DNA from 3 places in the Oceanobacillus caeni genome. Region 3 is predicted to be linked to each of the others. Evidence: riboswitches for the same ligand, from Rfam matches in the RefSeq annotation. Region 3 holds a riboswitch; each other region holds the start of a gene.
What was found. Region 3 has a riboswitch for cobalamin ahead of ACFQ18_RS11170 (ribonucleoside-diphosphate reductase subunit alpha). Riboswitches for the same ligand answer to the same signal wherever they lie in the genome.

Region 1 (7,986 bases), on a different contig from region 3:
GAATCCATTACCATATTTCCCCAAAGGGTTTTACAAACTAAAAATCTGCACTAAAACCGAGATATCAGTACTCAACCCAAAGATATCAGCCACTCTACCCCAGGGATGGATGAAAGACAAGTCGCCAAAGGAAATGTTAATCCTTTGGCAAAAGTGTTTTTGCAATGTTTTCATCCAGTTCCTCAAAGTCATAGAGGGATATCGTTTCATACAATTCTTTTCTGGTTTGCATATCCGAAATTCCCTGTTTCTGAGTGCCTTGCTCTTTAATTAAAGCAAATATCCGCTCGTAAGCCTTTGCAGCCACTCTTAATGAAGTCACTGGATAGATTACCATGTTAAAGCCCATATTTTCAAATTCTTCTGCGGTGATATATGGTGTCTTTCCAAACTCCGTCATATTTGCCAAAAGTGGTGCATCTATGTTTCTAGCAACCAATCGAAATTCTTCATCCGACTGTAACGCCTCTGGGAAAATCCCGTCCGCTCCGGCTTGTATATAGGCTTGTGATCTTTCCATAACTGCATCCAAACCTTCAACCGAACGTGCATCTGTCCGTGCAATAACAACTAAAGATGGAGCAACTTCTTTGATTGCTCTTATTTTTTGAACCATTTCTTCTGTGGAAACAAGTTGTTTTCCGTTCAAGTGACCACATTTTTTAGGGAGTTTTTGATCTTCTATCTGAACAGCGGCTACATTCGCCTCGACCATTTCTCTTGCCGTACGAGCGGCGTTCAAAACACCACCAAATCCTGTATCAATATCAACAAGTAGTGGTAAATTCGTGGCCCGAATAAGGTCCCTCGCCCTTTCTGCTATTTCCGTTGATGTGATAATTCCAAGGTCAGGAAGCCCCCTGCTCGCTGTATAAGCACCACCCGACAAATAAAGTGCCGAAAATCCTGCATTTTTTGCAACAAGCGCTGCCATCGCATCATGCGCCCCGGGGATTTGCAAAATAGATTCTTCATTGATTAATTCTTTAAATTGATTGGCCAATTCTACTTGAGATGACTGTTGATCGACTATCCAAGCCATGAATAAAGCCCTCCTTTATGGATTAATTAGAAACTAAGGCATTCGCCATTAGGCTGGAGAACGCCTTAATTGTACTTGCAGAGAGTAAGGTTTATCCTTTCTGCTATTAGACAAATAGTTCCATGAATTCATTCACATGCATCGAACGGATTTTATCATCATACAAACACACTTCTTCTATTTTCTTTCGTTGTTTTTCTGTATAATGTGTCGATAGATTGGAGGAAAATTTCACGATAATTTTCGGAAATGCTTCCTCTCTTCTAAAACGGTGACCTAATGGATACTCGCATTCCACTTTTTCTGTTGATGTCCCATCTTTAAAATGAACCTGAACCGCATTAGCGATCGAGCGCTTATTCGGATCAAGGTAATCTTTGGTATATTCTTTGTTTTCCGTAACTATCATTTTATCTCGTAACATATCAATGACCGGATCTGCTGCAGCCTCATCCTCGTAATCCTCTGCGGTAATATCCCCTTTTAAGAGTCCAATTGCCGTAATATATTGCAAGCAATGATCACGGTCTGCAGGATTGTTTAAAGGGCCCTTTTTGTCAATAATACGAATAGCAGACTCATGAGTTGTAATTTCTATTCTATCAATCTCGTTCATACGTTCTTTTACTTTCGGATGCAACTTGATAGCCGCTTCCGCCGCAGTTTGAGCATGAAATTCAGCAGGATAGGAAACTTTGAATAATACATTTTCCATCACATAGGAATCTAACGGACGAGCGAGTGTTAAGGTTTGTTTGTTAAATAAAACATCTTGGAATCCCCAATCTGGTGCCGTTAATGCGGATGGATAGCCCATTTCTCCCTTTATAGCTAACAAGGATAAAAATACCGCTCGACTAGTAGCATCCCCTGCAGCCCATGATTTACGAGAACCCGTATTTGGAGCATGCCGATACGTTCGTAAACTTGAATTATCAATCCAGGCATTGGACAATGCGTTATTAATTTCCTCCCTGCCACCACCTAACATTTTCGTAACAACAGCAGTCGTTGCAACTTTGACAAACAAAACATGGTCAAGTCCCACACGGTTTAAACTATTTTCCAACGCAAGCACACCTTGGATTTCATGAGCCTTAATCATCATTTCCAATACACCGTCCACAAGAAGAGGAGGTTGCCCTTTAGCAACACGAATTTGGCTAATATAATCGGCAACCGCCAATATGCCACCCAAGTTATCGGATGGGTGTCCCCATTCTGCCGCTAACCACGTATCATTATAATCAAGCCAGCGGATCATCGTTCCTATATTAAATGCCCCCTGCACTGGATCAAGAACATGAGATGTTCCGGGCACACGAGTTCCATGTGGTACGATTGTCCCAGGTACAACAGGTCCAAGTAACTTCGTGCATTCTGGGTAACTGAGTGCAAGAATGCCACCTCCTAATGTATCCAACAAAACATAACGAGCCGTTGTATAAGCTTCTGTACTCGTAATATCTTTGTTTAGAACATAGTCCGTAATTTCCTCTAATAATGGATCGGTTTTCGTTTGTTCGTTTACTTTTAGCAAAATCCTCTTCCTTTCCTATTAAATTTTCTATATGATAAGTATGAGTGCCTGTCACTTATCGGCGGGCGGTACACAACTCCCCAGTTGATCGAATTACCGCTCGCCAATATAATGTACACGTGGCCTGAAAAGTCGATTGTTTTGATGTTGTTCGATTACATGAGCACATAATCCAACTGTCCGTGCGCTAAAGAAGATTGGGGTATACAATGCAATTGGAATTCCAAGCATCCAATATACTGGAGCAGCATAATAATCAAGATTAGGGTATAGGCCTTTTTCTTCCTCCATTATCTTTTCTCCAGCTTCACACATTTCTAACAATAAAAAATCAACTTTTTTCTCACAGAGTTGCTTTAAAGATTCCTTCATAATAGATGCCCTTGGATCCATTTTCTTCATATATACACGATGTCCAAACCCCATAATCTTTTCCTTCCGTTCCAACTTATCCATTAGCATTTTTTCAAATCCAGCGACTGTTTTAGCTTCTAGCAACATATGCATCACAGCCTCATTCGCGCCCCCGTGCAAATTCCCTTTTAGTGATGCAACTGCACCAGTTAAGGATCCGTATAAGTCGGATTGTGTGGAAGCTATGACTCTCGCTGTAAATGTTGAATTTGGCATTTCGTGCTCACTATATAAAAGTAGGGATCGGTCAAAAATTTCCATTTCTTGTTCTGATGGCACTTTTCCTGTTATCATATATAAAAAATTTGCACTATACGGTAGGTCTTTACGTGGGGAAATGGGCTCATCGTTAGTTAGAATTCTATAGCTATTTACGGTAATGGTCGGAAGCTTTGCTAATAGTTCATAGGCCCGGTTTTTATTCACTTCTATAGAACGATCATCCATGTTCTTATCAATGCCGGCTAAAATAGATAAACCAGTCCTCAATCCATCCATCGGGTGTAACCGCTTAGGCAATAAAGAAAAAACATCGTTTACAAAAGTAGGAACATGGTATTCAGCCTTCAGCTTTTCTTCCATTTCACTTTTTTCTTCTGAATTAGGTAATTTACCTTCTAAAAGCAGATGCGCAACATCCAAATAATCATATTGCTGCGACAATTCAATAAGATCATAGCCTCTTAAGATGATTTTTTCTTGTTCTGTATCAAGCAAAGAAATCGCTGTTTCTGCTGCAATAACCCCTTCAAGGCCTGGAACAAAGTCAATATTTGTTTTCATCAAACTCCTCCTCTTGTCCTAGTAAATCTTTTCGCACATTGTCGAAAGCCCTTTCAAAGTTAAGTAAATAAGCCTCCTCTTTCTCTTTATTTTCTGCGTAAGCACGAATCTCTTGTTTTATTTGTGAATAACACACTTGCAATGTAGATGCTTGATCAACAACTAAATTATTCATCATGATTTCCTTTAACCTTTTAATAAAATAACTAACGGTCCCATACATTGGGTTTTCCTCCATGTGTTCCGATTTTATTTCAGAAAACAAAAAAACAACTCCCTATAGAAGTTGTTAGCATGCATAAACACATAAAAAGCAGATTAAGATGAAGCATGATAACAATGGCTATCATGTCAACCCAGTCGCATCTAACACCTCCTATCCTCGTAGGTTGGGATGTTGCTAGAATAGGCAGGTCTCCTGGCTCATGGTCATCACTTTTCGAACCTTCCCATTTTCATACGAATGAAAACAGTGGTATGTAGTCGAATCGCTCCCATATACAGTTGCGGGACAGCATCGGAGTTTAACCGATTTCCCTTTTAAGCAATAAAAAAGGTTGTTCAAAAGAATATTTTATTGCACCTATTCCTAAACCTATTAAATTAGTCCAAGTATAACATCTCCGCTTTAATATTTCAATAATTACATAAATTTTGTATATTCCAAGGGGCCAGAATAACGGACTCCTCTTGTTATTATCTGTTTCGGGTATTTTGTAATACTAGCACCTCTATACTATAATTGCCTTAAATTAATTAATAGATAAGGAGCGATGTCGAAATGAACCCTAAAGATGCATTAACGGAAACGATGAACACAATGAATAGTCACGTCTCTGTTCGCCAATATACTTCAGCACCTATACCAAAGCAACATTTGTTAGAAATGATCCGCGCGGGACAAAGCGCTTCTTCCTCTAACTTTGTTCAAGCATATTCCATCATTCGTATTACAGACCTAGAAAAAAGGGAGAAAATTGCCGAATACTCAAGGAATCAGCATGTGAAAGAAGCTTCGGAATTTCTTTTATTTTGTGGTGATTTAAAACGATTGGAACATGCTTGTATGAAACATGGAGTAGCAATGGAGCATGATAATCTTGAAAACTTTCTTGTCACTACCATTGACACAGCTTTAATGGCACAAAATATTATCGTTGCTGCAGAATCACTTGGTTATGGTGGTTGTTATATTGGCGGCGTGCGAAATAATCCGAAGCAAATCGGGGAAATTGTCGGATTACCGGATAAAGTATTCCCTTTATTTGGATTATGTTTAGGCACACCCTCCATCATCAACGACGTAAAACCTCGACTCCCTGTAGATGCTATTCTTCATGAGAATACATACCATGAGGAAAAATATGAAGATATACTGGAGGAATACGATCAAACAATAAGCGATTATTATCAGTCTAGAGCTAGTAATAATAAAAATATAGGCTGGACTGAAACGATGGCCGATTTCATGAGAAATAAAAGAAGAACCCATATGCGAGAATATATGAAAAGCAAAGGCTTTAATTTGCCATAATTAGGGGTAAATCTCTTGTCCCAATCACCACTACTTTGACTATCATAACTTTCGGCACTTGCAACCTGTCCCCCTGACTCCATATGATTAGACTTATATCTGAAAATTCGATACATTATATATAAGCCACTTAATTATTTGGAGGTTATTATATGAGCGAACTAGTTAAAGGTCAATTTGCTAGAACAAGAAAAGCTTTATCACAAGCGTTAGAAGGTATTTCGTCCGAAGTTTTAGAAATTGTTCCAGAAGGATTCAACAACAATATTCATTGGCAAGTCGGTCATATCCTGGTCGTAACCGAGCACTTTTTCTTCAAAGGTCAGGAAAAGATTCCAGCAAATTATAACGAAATTTTTGGACCTAGTACAAAACCAGATGACTGGACAGGTGATATTCCTAAAGTAGAAACCTTAATCGAGCAATTAAACGAGCAACTGGTACGTATTAAAGAGATTCCTAGCGAAGCATTTAATCAAAAACTCCCAAAGAGATTCCTAGGTAATGAGACTTATGGAGAATTGGCTGCAACGGGGGCTTTCCATGAGGCAATGCATTTAGGTCAAATTCAATCATTGAAGCGAGTTGTTGAAGCTACTAAAGTAAAGTAAGGATGTATGAAAATAACCGCCAATGCCTTGGCGGTTATTCGTCCTATCCCCACGTCTCCCCTATTTCGTTTTCAATTCCAAAGGTACTTTTATCACTTCTTCTAATTCTTCTCCATTAAGCACTTTTTCCACTGTAGAAACTGCTTCTTGTCCCATAAGGTTAGGTTGTTGTGCAATCGTCGCGGTAAGTTCACCAGCTTGAACAGAAGCTAATGCATCTTCTACTCCATCAAAACCAATGACAACGATATCTTTACCTGCCGCTTTAATTGCTTCTATAGCTCCAAGGGCCATCTCATCATTATGTGCAAACACCGCTTGAATATCGCCTTTTCCTTGCAACGTGTTTTCCATGACGGTTAATCCTTTCGTCCGATCAAAGTCTGCTGGTTGACTTGCCACAATATCAAGCTGTTTATCCGCAATATGATGGAATCCTTCTCCACGTTCTCTTGTTGCAGATGCACCTGCAATACCTTGAATTTCTGCTACTTTTGCACCTTCACCAAGTTGTTCCAAAATAAAGTCAGCTGCCATTTCTCCACCAGCTACGTTATCTGAAGTAATGAGTGTTTCTACTTCCCCGTTATCTGCGGAGCGATCAATCGTGATAACAGGAATACCCGCATTATTTGCTGATTGTACGGCAGAAGAAACTGCTGCAGAATCGGTCGGGTTAATTAAAAGAACATCCACGTTTTGTTGAATTAAATCTTCAATCCCACTAATCTCTGTTGCAGCGTCATCTTGAGCATTAACAACGATAATCTCATATCCTTTTTCCTCCGCATCCGCAACAATGGCGTCACGAAGCGAAACAAAGAACGGGTTATTCAATGTTGAAATACTTAATCCGATTTTTACATTTTCATCTTCACCTAAACCATCCTTGACAAACGGACTTTCCATGGAACATGCTGTTAAAAAGACCATCATCAAAACCATCGCAATTGTGACTAGCTTTTTCATTCTTTTCACCTCTTATGATCTCTTTCTGTCTATTAATACTGCAATTAAGATAACGACACCTTTTACCACTTGTTGATAGAAAGATGAAATACCGAGTAAGTTCATCGCATTATTCAAAATACCGATAATTAAAACCCCGATAAACGTACCTGCAATACGTCCTTTACCACCTGCAAGACTTGTACCACCAATAACAACTGCGGCAATAGCATCCATTTCATACGCTTGGCCTGCTGTTGGCTGTGCTGAGTTCAAACGTGAAGTTAGAATCATACCAGCTAATCCTGCCATCATTCCACTAATGGAATAAATCAGAACTTTCACTCGATCTACTTTAATACCGGAAATAAGTGCAGCTTTTTCATTTCCACCAAGAGCATACGTTTTACGTCCAAATGCCATTTTATGAAGCATGAACCATAATACAATAAACGCAAGAATCATCGTTACCGCTGGAACAGGAATACCTAGAAAATATCCTTTACCGAACAATTGAAATGCATAGGAATCTCCAAGTCCAGTAATTGGTTTACCTCCTGTGTAGACAAGAGTTAATCCCCGGAAAATAGTCATCGTTGCAAGGGTTACAATAAATGGAGCCAATTTTCCTTTTGCAATTAACACACCATTAAGCGCTCCAAACACCGCCCCAAGTATTGTACCAATAATAATGGCAAGAATCGGATCTATTCCAGCTACCATCATTCCAGCTGAAAGAGCACTCGTTAAAGCGAGGATTGACCCTACGGATAAATCAATTCCACCAGTCAAAATAACAAAAGTCATACCGAACGCAATCAAACCATTGATAGATATTTGTCGTAATAGATTCATAATGTTGGCCGGATCCATAAATGATGGATTTAATATCGTAACAACGACGATCAGACCGACTAACGCCAATAGAGGAAGAAATTTATTCCAAATCGTTGATAGCTTTGCTGTTTTCACTTTAATTACCCCCTGTAGCAAACGTCATAATTTTTTCTTGTGTTGCTTCTTCTCTAGCTAATTCACCAGAGATCTTCCCCTCATGAATAACTAGAATTCTATCACTCATCCCCAACACTTCAGGAAGATCTGAAGAAACCAT
Region 2 (7,986 bases), on a different contig from region 3:
TTTTCACTGCTAACCCAACTAATTGAACGAAAGAGGCCATTATTGCTGCATTCGCAATCGGACCCGGAAGGCTAGATATAAGTGAAATGACCGGTGGGAAAAACGTAAAGATAATTAACAGTATCGTAGCGTAAACAAAAGGTTTCCTACGTTTTTGACCGGTTAAAGCCATAAAGCCAGAAGTAGTAGCTAATGGCACATTTGCGATTCCGGCAAACCCTCCAGCTAATCCATGACTAATACCAGAAAACATTGTTCCTTTGTTTATTTCTGTATTACTGTCTTTCGGTTGTCGACCTAGTATTTGATTGGCTGCCACAATGGAAGCAACTGTATTAGAAATAACAATGACTGCTGTAAAAAAGGCGATTGGAATTAGACTTATATCGAAAATTGGTGTTCCAAAGGCAAATAGTTCAGGGAATGAAAACCATGAGACATTTCCCGGATGGTTTTCTGTTCCGATAACTATGGCATAGCCTACCCAACCAATAACAATTCCAATGAAAACTGCATAACTGCTTAACCAACCTTTAGCGAAGGTTGATAATCCTAGAATGGTAAAGAAGGTAATAAATGCAAGGATTGCTTCTGTTAACTGAATGGTATTGGAATCCCCTTGTAGGCCTAACATCCCGCCCAAAAAGGTACCACTTAATTGAACCGTTAATAGTAGGAAAAAGGTTCCTGTAACTAACGGTGTGAAAACAGGTAAGATTTTCTGTGCGAGTTTTAAGAAACCGAATAAAAATAAAAAGAGCCCTGTTAAGAGCATAAGGGTTTCTAATGAACGTAATGTATCGGCTAAAGAGTTTCCATTTTGTAACCCCGTTACGGCCATGACAGAAAAAATACTAATCCAAATTCCCGCTGGACCCTCCATAATTGGAAGTTTATGGCCAAATAAAACTTGAAGTAAAGAAGCAACGCCTATGGCAAAAAAGGAACGCTGCATTAACCCAGATACTTCGATAAAATCCATCTGGTAAATGGCTCCAATTACAATGGGCATAGCAACAGAGCTTGCAAGTAAGAAAACGAACCATTGAACGGTTTCCATGGTTGTGCTTGCAAAGTTAGATTTATTCAATTCAAACACTCCTATTTCTGTAAAGAAACTATTAATAGTAATATTTTATCATTAGTTTTCTATATTTGGAGAAAAAAGTATACGAACCATTTGATTCACGTTCCAAAATTAATCTTAATATGTCATAATTCTGCATGATTTGCTATAAAAAGAGTATGCTTTGTTTTCATTTTGCGTATTTAGTAGTATGATAAAATAGTAATGGAAAATTATATACGAAATGGAATTAGGTGTCTAATATAGACTGAAAGTGAGTGTTCAAAAAGGGAGATGAAAAGGACCGAGGTCGGCTAACTGCGCAACGTCCTTTTGCAACGCCGATACTAGCACGTCCTGTGCGTCGCAGTTCGAGGCGGTGTAGCTTTCGTTACCGGAACGTATGCAGTAAATACGTGAGGAACGGAAAAGCAAGCATTCATGCGAAATGCGAAGTGTCATTTTCACCGGACTTTTTGAACAACCTCTTAAAAGGGAAGTTGGTGCAAACCCAACGCGGTCCCGCCACTGTAAATGGGAGCGAACTACAAATACCACTATACGTTATGTATGGGAAGGTGTAGTAAGCAATGATCATGAGCCAGGATACCTGCCTAATTCAACGCACTAGTACCTACGAGGATGGGAGGAAGGTGGTGACAGGATTATACTATCTGGAATTATCTGCATCTTTACGTTCATCTGTAGAGATGTTTTTTGTTTTACAAAAGTATTTAGCAGTTAGGAAAGCATAAAAATCTTTTCCATCTGGGGATCCGATTACTCGCCCCACCGTAAAGATTTTCATGAGTGCAACTAAGGCATTCATCCAAAAGTATGGAGAATGCCAAGTTTTCTAAGGGGGATTTGTAAAGAATGAAAAAGTTAATGTCGCTTTTATTTTTAATGTTTTTCGCAATTGGAATGATTGCTGGTTGTGGTAGTGAAGAACCAAAGGATGCAAACACTGATAATAATGCTGAAAATACAGAACAAGCGGAACAAGCAGGAGATCAAGCATTCCCAGTAACCATTACGGATGCAACAGACCAAGAAGTAACGATTGAGAAAGAGCCTGAAAAAATCGTTTCTCTAATTCCAAGTAATACAGAAATTGCCTTTGCATTAGGCTTAGGTGATAAGGTAGTTGGAGTATCTGACAACGATAATTATCCGGAAGAAGTTGCGGATATTGAAAAAATTGGTGGAATGGAATTTAATATTGAAAAAATTATATCTTTAGAGCCTGATTTAGTATTAGCACATGCTTCTAGTATGGGAAGTTCTGAAGAGGGATTTCAACAATTAAGAGATTCTGGTATCCCAGTTCTTGTTGTAAATGATGCAACAAATTTCAATCAAGTATATGATACGATTCAAATGATTGGTCAAGTAACTGGTACCGAGGAAGAAGCGGAAACAATCATAACCGATATGAAGAATGAATTTGATGATATTCAAGCAAAAGCAGAAGAAGTGGCAGATAAGAAATCTGTTATTTTTGAAATTTCCCCTGCGCCAGAAATTTATGTAGGTGGAAAAAATACATTTATGGATGAGATATTAGCCACAATAAATGCAGATAACGCTATAGAGGAGGAAGGTTGGCCTAAAGTAGATGAAGAAACATTGTTAGGCTATAATCCTGATGTCATCATTACGACGTATGGTGAGTATACAGAAGATGCTATAGACCAAGTGAAGGAAAGAAAAGGTTGGGAAGATGTCACTGCAGTTAAGGAAGACCAAGTATTTGATGTCCAAACTGATCTTGTAAGTCGTCCAGGCCCAAGACTTGTTGAAGGAGTTAAAGAAGTTGCGAAAGCAGTTTACCCTGAAATATTTAGCGAAGAATAAGATTCTTGCCTATACATTAGCAACTATATTTACGATTCTTTCTTTATTATTGGGGATATCTATCGGTACGGTTTCTGTACCAATAGTAGACATCGTTCAAATTATTGGTGCAGAAATCTTTCATTATTCTATTGATCATATTGACCCGATGTATCAAAGTATTGTATTAAATATTCGATTGCCAAGAGTCATCTTAGCAGGACTTGTTGGGGCGGCACTAGCCATTGCTGGTGCTGCCTTTCAAGGTCTACTTAGAAACCCATTAGCAGATCCTTATACATTAGGGGTTTCTTCAGGTGCCTCAGTGGGTGCAGTTGTCACCATCTTTTTTGGTATTTCCCTGCCATATATTGGAGCATTCACCTTACCATTTTTAAGCGTTGTTTTTGCCTTTATTACTATTTTTCTCGTTTTAACATTTGCTCGTAAAATTGATCGTTCGATGAGAGTGGAAACGATTATATTAACAGGTGTTATTTTTAGTTCCTTTTTAGGTGCCTTTATTTCGCTCATGATATCACTCACTGGTAATGAATTAAAGCAAATTATTGGCTGGCTTTTAGGGAGTGTCTCCATGCGGGGATGGGATTATATTAAAATTATTTTGCCATTTTTTGTACTAGGTTCTGTGTTATTAATGGCGAATGGTAGAGAATTAAATGCGATGTCATTCGGTGAGGATCGAGCACAATATCTAGGGGTAGATGTAAAGAAAAGAAAACTAGTAATTTTAACGGCTGGATCGATTTTAACAGGAGCAGCAGTTGCCGTATCAGGAACAATTGGTTTTGTAGGGTTAGTCATTCCACATTTAACTCGGAGCTTATGGGGACCTGATCATACGCATTTACTTCCATTATCCATGTTAACAGGAAGCGGCTTTCTAATTTTGACAGATTTGATTGCAAGGACCATCATTTCCCCGACGGAATTACCAATAGGGGTCATAACAGCATTAATTGGCGCTCCAGCGTTTGCTGTTATTTTAATCAAACGACGTGTTCAAAAAGGAGGATGAAAAGGACCGAGTAGTTCGAGGCGGCTTAGCTTTGAGGAACGGAACGTATGCAGTTAATACGTGAGTACCGGAAAAGCAAGCCAACGAAGAAATGCGAAGTGTCATTTTCACCGGACTTTTTGAACAACTTCTCAAACGGAGACAACGATAGAAAGAAGGGTTACAATGCTTGAAGTACAGCAAATATCAGGTGGATATTCGAGTGAATCGGTTTTAAAAGATATATCTTTTCATGTTGCTAAAGGGGAGCTCTTTGGCATCTTAGGACCGAATGGAAGTGGAAAAACGACTTTACTTAAAATGATTAGTGGATTACTACCTTTTAAAGAAGGTAGTATTTTTATAAAGGATAAGAAACTATCACAGTATTCGCAAAAGGAATTGGCTAAAATTGTTGCTGTTCTTCCACAGCATTCTGAACATGCCTTTTCTTATACGGTTAAAGAGACAGTTTCTCTAGGGCGCTATGCACACCAAAGTGGTTTTCTTCAAATGTGGACAGAGACCGATGAGAAAATTGTTCAAGAAGTAATGAAGCAAACAGGGGTAGATGTTTTGCAAAACAAAAATCTTGGGCAACTTTCAGGGGGGGAGCGTCAAAGGGTCAATCTTGCTCAGGCTCTTGCGCAAGAACCAGAAATTTTATTATTAGATGAGCCGACGAACCATCTAGACCTTTCTTATCAAAAAGAATTATTAGATATTTTGAAAACATGGACAAGGGATGGAATGCTTACGGTTATTTCCATTTTCCACGATTTAAATCTAGCTGGGCTTTATTGTGATCGTCTTTTGCTGCTTGAAAAAGGGATGATTAATATTCAGAATAAGACAAATGAAGTGTTGAAAGAGGATCGAATCCAAGATGTGTATCAAACAGATATTAAAAAATTCGCCCACCCAAGAGTACCAGCTCCACAAATTACATTACTCCCTAAATGGGAAAAGGAAGAAGTAGAAGCAGTGAACATTACTGCTGACATGCTACAACATCGTAAACATCATATAGTACTCCGGTCACCAATTCCCCTAAAAACCATGTCATCTGGTGTAGTTGGATCAGGATTAGGATGGAATCAGACATTTGTTAATCGTCATGTGGACAAAGGTTACAGTTGTAGTAATCACCGAGAAGAAATGATGAATTATTTACGTGAAAAAGGTTTTGATCCGCTTGAAACAGTAGGGATGATGACTGCTGTTGTTTTAGATGACGTGTCTTATAAATGGATGGAACACGGTGGGCTATCCATTTTTGTCGTTGTCACTGCTGGTGTTGGTAATGCGGTGGATGCTACACATAGTGAAAGCCATTCATCCGAGTTTATTCCTGGAACGATTAATACATGGATTTTTATTAACGCAAAAATAACGGAAGAAGCCTTTATTCAAGGGATGGTAACGGCAACGGAAGCAAAGGTTAGGGCCCTTGAGGATCAAAAAGTAATCGATTCTGTTACGGGAACCTATGCAACCGGAACGTCCACAGATAGTATTTTAATAGCTGCAACCCAAAGAGGGGAACAGCATGACTTTGCAGGTACCATCACCGCATTAGGTAAGTTAATTAGTAAAGCAGTTTATTGGTGTACAAGAGAATCTATTCAAAAAAGTCAAAAGAGGAAATAGGAATGATTGTGTATCATTTGATAGCCATAACATTAGCAATTCTTATCGATTCCATTATAGGTGATCCACCCTCATGGCCACATCCTGTGAAATGGATGGGAAGTGGAATTTCTAGAATGGAGAAGAAATGGAACCGGGGGAAGTCACGAAAATTAAAAGGAATCATCATGGTATTAATGATGATAACAGTGACTTTCTTTATAACGTTTCTACTAGTTTGGGGCTTCTATCATATTCACGTTATTGCCGGTATTTTGTTAGAAAGTATTCTTATTTCCACAACAATTGCTCGAAAGGGGTTGAAAGATGCGGCTTTAGAAGTCTATGTACCTCTTAAAATGGGCAATTTTAAGGAAGCAAGATTAAAATTATCGTACATTGTTGGTAGAGACACGGAAACTTTGGGAGAAGAAGAAATGGTTAGAGGTACCGTGGAGACGGTAGCAGAAAACATAAGTGATGGGGTGACTGCACCATTGTTCTGGGCATTAATTGGCGGTGCACCACTCGCTCTAGTTTACCGTGCTATCAATACATGTGATTCTATGGTAGGTTATAAAAATGAAAAATACGGGGAGTTCGGTTGGGCGTCAGCAAAACTAGATGATGTGGTAAATTGGATACCAAGTCGGTTGACCGGTTTTCTTATATTGATTGCTCACCAACCAGCACATATGAAAGTAACAAAAGCATGGGAAATACTATTTCGTGATTCAAGAAAACACCCAAGTCCAAATAGTGGATGGCTTGAGGCCTCGGTAGCTGCGTTATTGGGTGTGCAACTTGGCGGCATCAATTATTATAAGGGTGTCATTTCTAATAGAGCGAAAATGGGAGAGCCGATTATCCCTTTGCATAAAGATCATATTATAGAAACCAATAAAATCTTAACTCGAACGACTATTGTTTTTTTAGTTGTTTTATGGATTGGAGGGGGCGTCATTGAACTTACCGCAACATGGTTCTAATCCCCAATATGTATATCAAGAAATGGGAATAGAAAAACCGGATCAAATCATGGATTTAAGCGCAAATATTAATCCGTTAGGTCCACCTAAGCATTTGGAGCAAAATTGGATGAGTTTTTTTCAAAAGATTAATGATTACCCAGATCCTTACTCTCTTTCATTGAAGACGATGATTTCGGAAAAAAATGAGATAAATATGGACTCCGTTTTAATAGGAAATGGCGGAGCTGAATTGATTTCTCTAGTGGGTAGATTGTTATTGGAAAAAAACGTTCTTATTACCGAGCCAGGATTTTCTGAATATGAAAAGGCTTGTCAGGCCAATGATTGTCGAATTTATTACCACTACTTAAAAGAGCCTCATTGGGAATTACATATCCATGAAATAAAGGAAAAGCTAGAGGCAATAGATGCTGTATTCTTATGTAATCCGACGAACCCAACTGGTGTTTTTTATTCTTATGACACCATTGTCCAATTATTAGAAGAATGCAAGAAGGCGAATGCGTTACTTATAGTCGATGAGGCATTTTACGATTTTGTGGAGGAATATACTCCAATTGCGGCTCTGATTAATGATTATAAAAATTTAGTCATTCTTCGCTCCATGACAAAAATGTTTGCCATTCCGGGCCTGAGATTAGGATATATGATGGCTCATCCATCGGTTGTGGAGGAAATATCGGTTTACCAATCCCACTGGAATGTTAATGCATTAGCGATGACAGCAGGGGAATTATGTTTACAAGACGAATCATTTGTACATAGAACGGTTCAGTATATAAAGAAAGAGCGAACAAGACTATTTGCGTTTTTTGACAAGGAAAGCTTTGTATATTCACCTTCTAAGGTTAACTTTTATTTATTGAAAGAACCGAAGAAGGATTATATGGGGGAATTATTTGCTTACCTTTTAAAAAAGGGGATTGTACCTAGACATACATGCAATTTTCCTGGAATAGAGGGAAAATGGCTAAGATTTGCGATTAAAAGTATAGAGGAAAATAATCAACTTATGGAGGCGCTAAAAGAATGGAAACAACAACTTCCATAACGTTTATTACCGGTGGCGTTCGAAGTGGCAAAAGCAGTTTTGCAGAAAGAATAGCCATTCAAAAGGCAGAGGAAATAGGCGGTTCCTTACATTATATCGCTACCGGTAGAGCAACAGATTCTGAAATGAGACTAAGAATTAAACGACATCAGGAAGATAGAAATAAAAGTGGTCATTCATGGAAAACGTGGGAAAAGGAAACAAATATTTCCACCCTAGCTACAGAATTTAATAAGAAAGATGTCATTTTGTTAGATTGTTTGACGACGATGTTATCGAATGAATTATTTGCTCATGAAGCTGATTGGGTGGAGCAGCGTTTGGAGAAAAAAAAGGTTTTCCAAAGAATTTGGCAAGGGATAAAGGAAATAGCAGATTATAGCAATCAAGTGGT
Region 3 (7,986 bases):
TGAAGGTCTAGTAACACAGATGCCCGTATTGTATTTGGTACATAAAAGTTAAAAGAAATACTTTGATCAATATGTTTCTGTCTCGCAGCATTTTGCTTAATGGACCAACGTTGATCCACGATGTAAGCAGAACGACGGTAAATATCATACGTACGATGGTCGATGTCTGGTGCAGTTACGGGAATTTTAAAATCCTTCTTTTCTTCGTAATAGAAAGGCTTGAAGATCGGATCAATACTTGCGGTGGACCCAGCGATCATAGCAGTCGTTGAATTCGGTGCTACAGCCATTAAATATGCATTACGCATTCCGTTTTCTTTTACCTCTTCCATGAGTTTTATCCAGGTATCATCTTTATATCCTTTTTCCTCAAAATAAGCTCCTGTACTCCATTTACTTCCATGGAATTCAGGATAATGTCCCTTTTCTTTACTTAGTTTCATACTGCTCTTAATGGTCAAATAGGCTATTTTTTCATAAAGGGTGTCCGCATATTGAACGGCTTCTTCCGTTTCCCACTTGATTCCCATTACTGCTAATAAATGATGCCAACCAAATGTCCCCAGCCCAATAGCGCGGTACTTTTTATTCGTTCGTTCAGCCTGTTTAATTGGTAATGTATTAATATCAATAACATTATCCAGCATCCGGACTTGAATAGGGATAAGACGTTCTAATACCCCTTCTGGAACAGCCTTACCTAGATTAATAGAACTTAAATTACAGACAACATAATCACCAGGTTTATATTTTTTAACGATGGTCTCCTCATTCTCCACATACTCCTCTAGAAACTCAGATGGAGATTGATTTTGCGTAATTTCTGTACATAAATTGGAACAATAAATAATCCCTGTATGTGCATTACTGTTCTTTCGATTCACTTCATCCCGATAAAACATAAATGGGGTTCCGGATTCAAGTTGCGATCTCATAATCCGTTTCATGATATCGATTGCCGGCACTTTTCTTTTGGATTGAAGTGGTGCTTCGATACACTGTTCGTATTTTTCTCGAAAACTCCCACTTCCCTTTTGCTCATCAAAATAGTCTTCTAATGAAAAGCCCATAACCTGACGAATTTCATGCGGATCAAATAAATACCATTCCCCTCTCTTATCTACTTGTTCCATAAAGTAATCAGGTAGACAAACTCCGGTAAAAATATCATGAGCACGCATTCGATCGTCGCCATTATTTAACTTAAGATCTAAAAATGCCTCAATATCTCGATGCCATACATCTAAATATACTGCGATTGCGCCTTTCCTCGTTCCTAACTGATCAACACTTACAGCTGTATTATTTAACTGTTTAATCCATGGAATTACTCCACTGGACATCCCCTTAAAACCTTTTATATCACTACCTCTGGAACGAATTTTACCCATGTAAACCCCGATTCCACCGCCATTTTTAGATAACCTAGCAATGTCTGTATTACTATCATAAATGGACTGAAGGCTGTCATCGACTGTATCAATGAAACAACTAGATAGCTGACCATGGGTTTTGCCGGCATTTGCTAGCGTTGGGGTTGCTACTGTCATATACAAATTACTTAGTGCCCAGTATGCCTCTTCTACTAGTTGCGTCCGTCTTGATTTATCTTCATTTTGCATTAAATGCATCGCAATAATCATCCAGCGTTCTTGTGGTAGCTCATGTGTATTCTTCTCAAAATCTGTAGCCAAATATCTAGTAGCTAAAGTATAAATCCCTAAGTATGTAAAATTCATATCCTTATCTGGGTCTATTAAATCCCCAAAATAATTAATTTCATCTTCCGTATACTTTCCCAGGAAATGACTGGAATATATACCTTTATCCGTTAAACTCTTTATTAATTTAAGAAATGATCCGTAGTTTTTATTTTTATCATCGTAATTTCGGTTTATTGCTGCCTGTTTATATAATCTTTGTAAATAAAGTCTTGCGGCAAAGAAGGACCAATCTGGGTTTGCCTCATCTATTTCTTCTAGCGCCTTTTTTATTAGAAAATCTAATCCTTTTTCATATTCTTGATAATGGTTAAGACTTGTCTCTACTTTTTCTATGAATAAGCCTATGTCTAAAGATAGGCCTTTTGCCGCCTTTTCTATCACCCTATTTAATTTTTCATTTTCTTTAACCATTTCTACAATCATCATAGCCCTCCTCTTGTAATTAAACACCAAAAAACCGTTCACCAGAGCATGAACGGTTATAAACGACAGAAAGTATGTACCAATCTATCATTTCACCATCCCTCACCCCGGGGATTTGAAACTAAAGAAAAATGGCAGGTATCCTGACTTGTGTATCAAACCTACTAGAGCCCTTCCCATATCACAGTCTTTAAAGCCTGTTAATACAGTGGGTTTCTCTTTCGTAACACTTACAGTTGCGGGGGCAGTTCTAGATTTACACTAGATTCCCTATTAAGACTACAGTCACCATTCGTCTATTCACTATATATAGTATTTGCTTTTGCTGTTATGTACAATATATTGATGAATCAAACATATCATAGAGTTTAATAGAAAGCAATACAAAAAATACATAAAGAAGACTTCCATCAGTGGGGGCTTTTTCCTTCATCCCCCACTGATGGTTAGCCACACTTATCGGACCTTTACGGCAGTTAATCTCCCATAGAGGCTTGAAGTGGAATAAAAAGGCACAAAAGCATTTCAAAATGCCCTTGTACCTTTAATTTTAATAGATTTGATACTAGTTTAACACCGCACGGTCACTGCCAAATTGTTCGCCACGAATGCGTTGGAATTCGTGCAGAAGGTTTTCGATAGTAAGATTTTGCTTTTCTTTCCCACGAACATCGAAAATAATTTGCCCTTTATCCATCATAATTAATCGATTTCCTAAATCCAATGCTTGTTGCATATTATGGGTAATCATTAATGTTGTTAATCCGGATTCTTTGACAACCTTTTCTGTCAAATTCGTAATTAATTCTGCACGTGACGGGTCTAGAGCAGCTGTATGCTCATCTAAAAGAAGAATATCTGGTTGTGTAAAAGTAGACATTAATAAGGATAATGCCTGCCTCTCCCCACCTGAAAGTAAGCCAACCTTCGCAGTTAATCGATCTTCTAGACCTAAGTTAAGAGTCTTCAAATAATCTCTAAACATCTCTTTTCGCTGTTTTGTAACACCTAATTTAAGTATTCTCTTTCTTATACGAGAATACGCCATCGCCAAATTCTCTTCTATCGTCATAGATGGTGCTGTTCCGGCCATAGGATCCTGAAAGACACGACCAATATATTTAGAACGCTTATATTCCGGCAAATCTACAACCTGTTTCCCATTAATAAACACATCCCCGACATCAGGTATTAGCACTCCAGAAACGATATTCATAAGTGTTGATTTACCAGCTCCATTACTACCAATTACTGTGACAAAGTCCCCTTTTTCAAGTTCTAGATTGATGTTTTGTAAAGCTTTCTTTTCATCCGGAGTGCCTTCATTAAATGTAATAGAAATATCTTGTAGTTTAAGCATGGCTATCTCCCCCTGCCTTAAGTTGCTGACGTTTCATGATACGTCGTCTTTTTTCTTTTCTAGATTGAATGATTCTGGGAGCAACGAGGGCAACAACAACTATTATTGCAGTAATCAACTTCATGTCCCCAGTTTCAAGGAAGTCAAAACGTAAAGCTAGTGTGACGATAATTCGATAAATGACTGCTCCAAGAATGACCGCTAAAGTAGCTCGAACAATCGTCTTTGTACCAAATAATGCCTCACCTATAATGATAGAAGCTAAACCGATAACAATAAGTCCTAGCCCCATATTAACATCTGAGAATCCACCTAATTGAGCTATTAATCCGCCACTAAGGGCAACAAGCGCATTCGAGATACCGACGCCAACGATAATAAGTGAATCCGTGTTTGCGGAAAGACTACGGATCATTTTCTTGTTATCACCAATTGCTCGTAATGCAAGACCGACTTCTGTCTTTAAAAAGTAGTCCGTTAAAAGTTTAATAGCGAGGGTGACGAATATCATAACGATAACGATGGACCAAGTCTTAGGGAATCTTTCCATTCCTATCGCAGAAAGGAGGCCATTAAATACGGAGTCAAGTCCAATAGCATCCCAAATAGATGTTAATTGTTGAAATAACGTAGTCTCATTTAATAAAGATAAAGTTGGCTGATCCATAATCCGTAGATTAATAGAATAAAGTGCCGTCATCATTAAAATACCGGCCAATAATGAATTAATTTTTCCTTTCGTATGCAAGACACCTGTTACACAACCTGCTAAAAATCCAGCAACTGCTGCAAGTAAAGTAGCGATAATTGGAGGAACCCCATTGATAATAGAAAAGGCAGCAACCGATGCGCCAGTTACAAAACTTCCTTCTACAGTTAAATCTGGAAAGTCTAAGACACGAAAGGTTAAATAAACACCTAAGGCCATGATGGCATAGATGACTCCTGATTCTACAGCTCCAAATAATGATATAAACATAATTTCCATTCCTTTCGTGCAATTAACATGTTGTATGATTCTTCAGGGGGTAAAAAGCACTATAGAGCCAGTTCCTGTACTGGCTCTAACGTACTAATATGTCGGTAATTACTTTTCTGCTTCAACTACAGATTCATCCCAATCGGAATTCCATTCAATTCCTTGTTCTTCAGCCGCATCTTTATTGATGAATAATTTAATTTCTGGCGGAAATTCTGGAGGAATTTCGCTTACCTTTTTCTCTCCACTTAAGATATCAGCGGCCATCTCGCCAGTTCGATATCCTAATGTATAATAATCAATTCCAAATGTTGCAAAGCCACCTTTTGCTAATGAATCCGGCTCACCAACAATTAATGGAATGTCTTGATCATTTGCCACACCAACAACACTATCAAGAGCAGATACAACCGTGTTATCCGTAATAATATAAATAACATCTGCTTCTCCGACTAAAGTAGTTACAGATTGTTGTACTTCAGCAGTATTCGCTACTGTACGCTCAACGATTTCAAGGCTTGTATCTTCAGCAGCCTTCTTGACTTCATCTACCTGCGTTACAGAGTTTTGTTCACCTGCATTATAAACCATTCCTACTTTTGAATCCGGGAAATATTGATCTATAAATTTAACTGTTTCACTGATTGCATCTGGATGTAAATCTACATTACCTGTAATATTCTCTCCCGCCTGATCCATAGATGGCACTAATTTAGCTTCTACTGCATCCGATACAGATGTAAAAACAATGGGAATATCACTTGTTGCTTGTAACGCCCCTAATGCACTTGGAGTAGAATTGGCAAAAATTAAATCCACTCCGTCTGCTACAAATGAATCAGAAATGGTTTTAACGTTATTTTGATCATTTTGTGCACTCTTAAAGTCATATTCAACGTTTAAACCAGCGTCTTTTATTGCTGCTTGGAATCCTTCATAAGCTTTGTCTAATGATGGATGCTCCAAGATTTGCGTTGCACCAACAGTAAACGTTTCTCCACCATCAGAACTAGTTTCTCCTTCTGTTTTACTAGAATTAGTTGCATCTTCATTTGATTCCGCTACAGTATTATCAGAATCAGAGCCGCATGCCGTAAGTATTGCGATAAAAGTAATGATAGCAAGTAATTGCAAGAACTTTTTCATCTTTCTTCCCCCATCTTATACGATAAAATTTTCTAAATATTTAATCGTGATTATACCATACTATTTTCCCAACTGCGATAGTTTTTGAAATATTTTTTCATTTTATTATAACTACTAAAATAACCACCATTAATCTATCGACTTGAGGTTTCACTTTTTATACAATTCCCTTTGCAAAAATAGCACCACTTCATTTACACAAATTTTCCAAAGATTATATAGCTATTTAATTAGCTATCACTTATAATCTTATTGTTATAAATAAAAAGATTAATCGTTACAAGGAGGGAGTAAAATGCTTGATGAAAGTGATTTGAAGAATAGATTAGTTCATCGTAAAGAAAACGTTTATTTTATTATCACTTTATTGTTTAGTATTTTAGTTTATGTTGTTCTAGTTTTTTCGATTATTGGAATTGCAATTATTTTAGGATTTATGCTTATTTCTTACTTTTTTCACGCATTATCGATGGCATCCATTCGCCGAAATGGGGTTCAACTGAGTGAACAGCAATTTCCAGATATTTACCAAAAGGCGGTAAACCTCGCCAAAGATATGGAATTAGAGAAAGTACCTGCTATTTATATAATGGAATCTATGGGGGTACTAAATGCATTTGCGAGTCGTTTCTTTGGTAAGAACATGGTTGTTGTATATTCGGAAATATTCGACCTCGTTGAAGATAATCGTGAAAAAGAATTGATGTTTGTATTAGCTCATGAGTTTGCTCATCTAAAGCGACGTCATGTGTTGGTTCATTTACTGCTTCTTCCGTCCATGTTCATTCCCTTTCTCGGTAATTCCTATTTACGAGCTTGTGAATACACCTGTGATCGTTATGCTACTTACTATGTAGGTAATATGGACGCGGCTAAAGAAGCACTATCCATGCTAGCGATAGGCAAAAGGCTTTCGGCAAAGGTGAATGAAGAAGCTTATGTAGAACAATTAAGTGAGGAATCTGGCTTTTTTGCTTGGCTAAGTGAAAAGCTTTCCACTCATCCTGACTTACCGAAACGAATGAATGCATTAGATCATTGGGCCAATCCGGAACAATATCCACTTCACCGTGAAAAGAAAACAGGAATCATCTTAGGGATCATTGTTTCCATCGTATTAGTTGTTTTCTTTACAGGAGCAGCCACACTACTCTTGGAAAATTCAACCGCCTTACCAACTCTTTCTGATTCTTACCTTTTAGAGGATGATGAGTATATGTATGAAGAAGAACCGTTTGACTATCCACCTATTATTGAAGCGTTCACCGATGGGGACATGGGACTTCTTCAACAGCTTGTTGATGAAGGGGAAGATATTAACGAAAAAGATAGTGAAGGTTTCACTGCACTTCAATATGCAGTAATTTGGGGGGATACAGAGGCTACTCAGTGGCTCATCGAAAATGGTGCCGATGTTAATACAATGGACAGCTGGGGCTCAACTCCTTTAATGAATGCCGTTTACAGTGACGTAGGTGTTGACATAACCGAACTATTAATAGAAAACGGTGCGGATAAAACATTAACAGACTCCGATGGCAAAACTGCCTATGACTATGCTGTCGAAAACAGAGATACCCAGCTTAGAGACCTGTTAAAATAAAATAATAGCCAAATAAGGCATCTAACCCTTATTTGGCTATTTATTCATACTAGAAAAGAAGTCCCCTAATGGATCAAATTCTTCCTCTTCGACTTCTTGTTCTTCTTCGTTATGAATTTCTAACATATCTATCTTAACATCATCTATCTTATTACTTTCTTCATCGATAGTTGGCAATTCATAGACCGATTCTAGTTCTTGTTCTTGCTCCTGATCTAGTCCAGATTCCACTTTCTCTTCTTCAAAAGCAAATATTTCATCCACGTTCATCGTATTACTATTTAAAGAAGACAAAAGAGAAGTAGCACGCATGGGATCACTTAATAAATGATATAGAATACTCCCTATCATTGCTTCTGAATGTTCATGCTTAAGCCAACTTCTTTGCTCTTTCGTAAGTTTTTTAGGCAAAGGAACGGAAATAACTTCCCGTTCCTTTGAGAATGATTCATTGACACCTTTTAAAACAAAACTAGCAATGGTGCTGGAAAAATTTCTCCGTTCTTTTTCTTTTAAATCCGATAACTTTTTAAGTAGATAATCAGGCGTATCTGACGGGACACGAAATGTAATAGATTGTCCGCGTTCTATACCTTTCTTCACCATTTAATCACCCTATTTTGATTCAGTGACAACTTTTTCTTCTTTTTTATCTTTATTTAATGTACCAACAAATTGATTGATTAATTTATAATAAGCATTCGCCATCATCCAAATACTTTCTTCTTCATTTTCAAAGAATTCAATGTTA

Region 1: linked by a shared signal. The riboswitch ahead of ACFQ18_RS04325 (hypothetical protein) and the one ahead of ACFQ18_RS11170 (ribonucleoside-diphosphate reductase subunit alpha) in region 3 are both predicted to bind cobalamin.
Region 2: linked by a shared signal. The riboswitch ahead of ACFQ18_RS11665 (ABC transporter substrate-binding protein) and the one ahead of ACFQ18_RS11170 (ribonucleoside-diphosphate reductase subunit alpha) in region 3 are both predicted to bind cobalamin.

The regions. Positions count from the first base shown of each region.
Region 1 is NZ_JBHTKV010000003.1:167,755-175,740, reverse strand. Features, by position in the region: gene prpB (methylisocitrate lyase) at 137-1,042, opposite strand; gene ACFQ18_RS04335 (bifunctional 2-methylcitrate dehydratase/aconitate hydratase) at 1,149-2,582, opposite strand; gene mmgD (citrate synthase) at 2,676-3,779, opposite strand; gene ACFQ18_RS04325 (hypothetical protein) at 3,763-4,002, opposite strand; cobalamin riboswitch at 4,171-4,381, opposite strand; gene nfsA (oxygen-insensitive NADPH nitroreductase) at 4,561-5,313, shown strand; gene ACFQ18_RS04315 (DinB family protein) at 5,466-5,924, shown strand; gene rbsB (ribose ABC transporter substrate-binding protein RbsB) at 5,985-6,893, opposite strand; gene ACFQ18_RS04305 (ABC transporter permease subunit) at 6,906-7,844, opposite strand; gene ACFQ18_RS04300 (sugar ABC transporter ATP-binding protein) at 7,846-7,986, opposite strand, start outside.
Region 2 is NZ_JBHTKV010000015.1:48,202-56,187, forward strand. Features, by position in the region: gene ACFQ18_RS11660 (purine/pyrimidine permease) at 1-1,090, opposite strand, end outside; cobalamin riboswitch at 1,503-1,698, shown strand; gene ACFQ18_RS11665 (ABC transporter substrate-binding protein) at 1,943-2,923, shown strand; gene ACFQ18_RS11670 (FecCD family ABC transporter permease) at 2,883-3,941, shown strand; gene ACFQ18_RS11675 (adenosylcobinamide amidohydrolase) at 4,107-5,570, shown strand; gene cbiB (adenosylcobinamide-phosphate synthase CbiB) at 5,573-6,538, shown strand; gene cobD (threonine-phosphate decarboxylase CobD) at 6,513-7,592, shown strand; gene ACFQ18_RS11690 (bifunctional adenosylcobinamide kinase/adenosylcobinamide-phosphate guanylyltransferase) at 7,571-7,986, shown strand, end outside.
Region 3 is NZ_JBHTKV010000014.1:32,374-40,359, forward strand. Features, by position in the region: gene ACFQ18_RS11170 (ribonucleoside-diphosphate reductase subunit alpha) at 1-2,231, opposite strand, end outside; cobalamin riboswitch at 2,264-2,455, opposite strand; gene ACFQ18_RS11175 (ABC transporter ATP-binding protein) at 2,713-3,507, opposite strand; gene ACFQ18_RS11180 (ABC transporter permease) at 3,500-4,486, opposite strand; gene ACFQ18_RS11185 (ABC transporter substrate-binding protein) at 4,595-5,632, opposite strand; gene ACFQ18_RS11190 (M48 family metallopeptidase) at 5,928-7,235, shown strand; gene ACFQ18_RS11195 (hypothetical protein) at 7,272-7,841, opposite strand; gene ACFQ18_RS11200 (ParM/StbA family protein) at 7,851-7,986, opposite strand, start outside.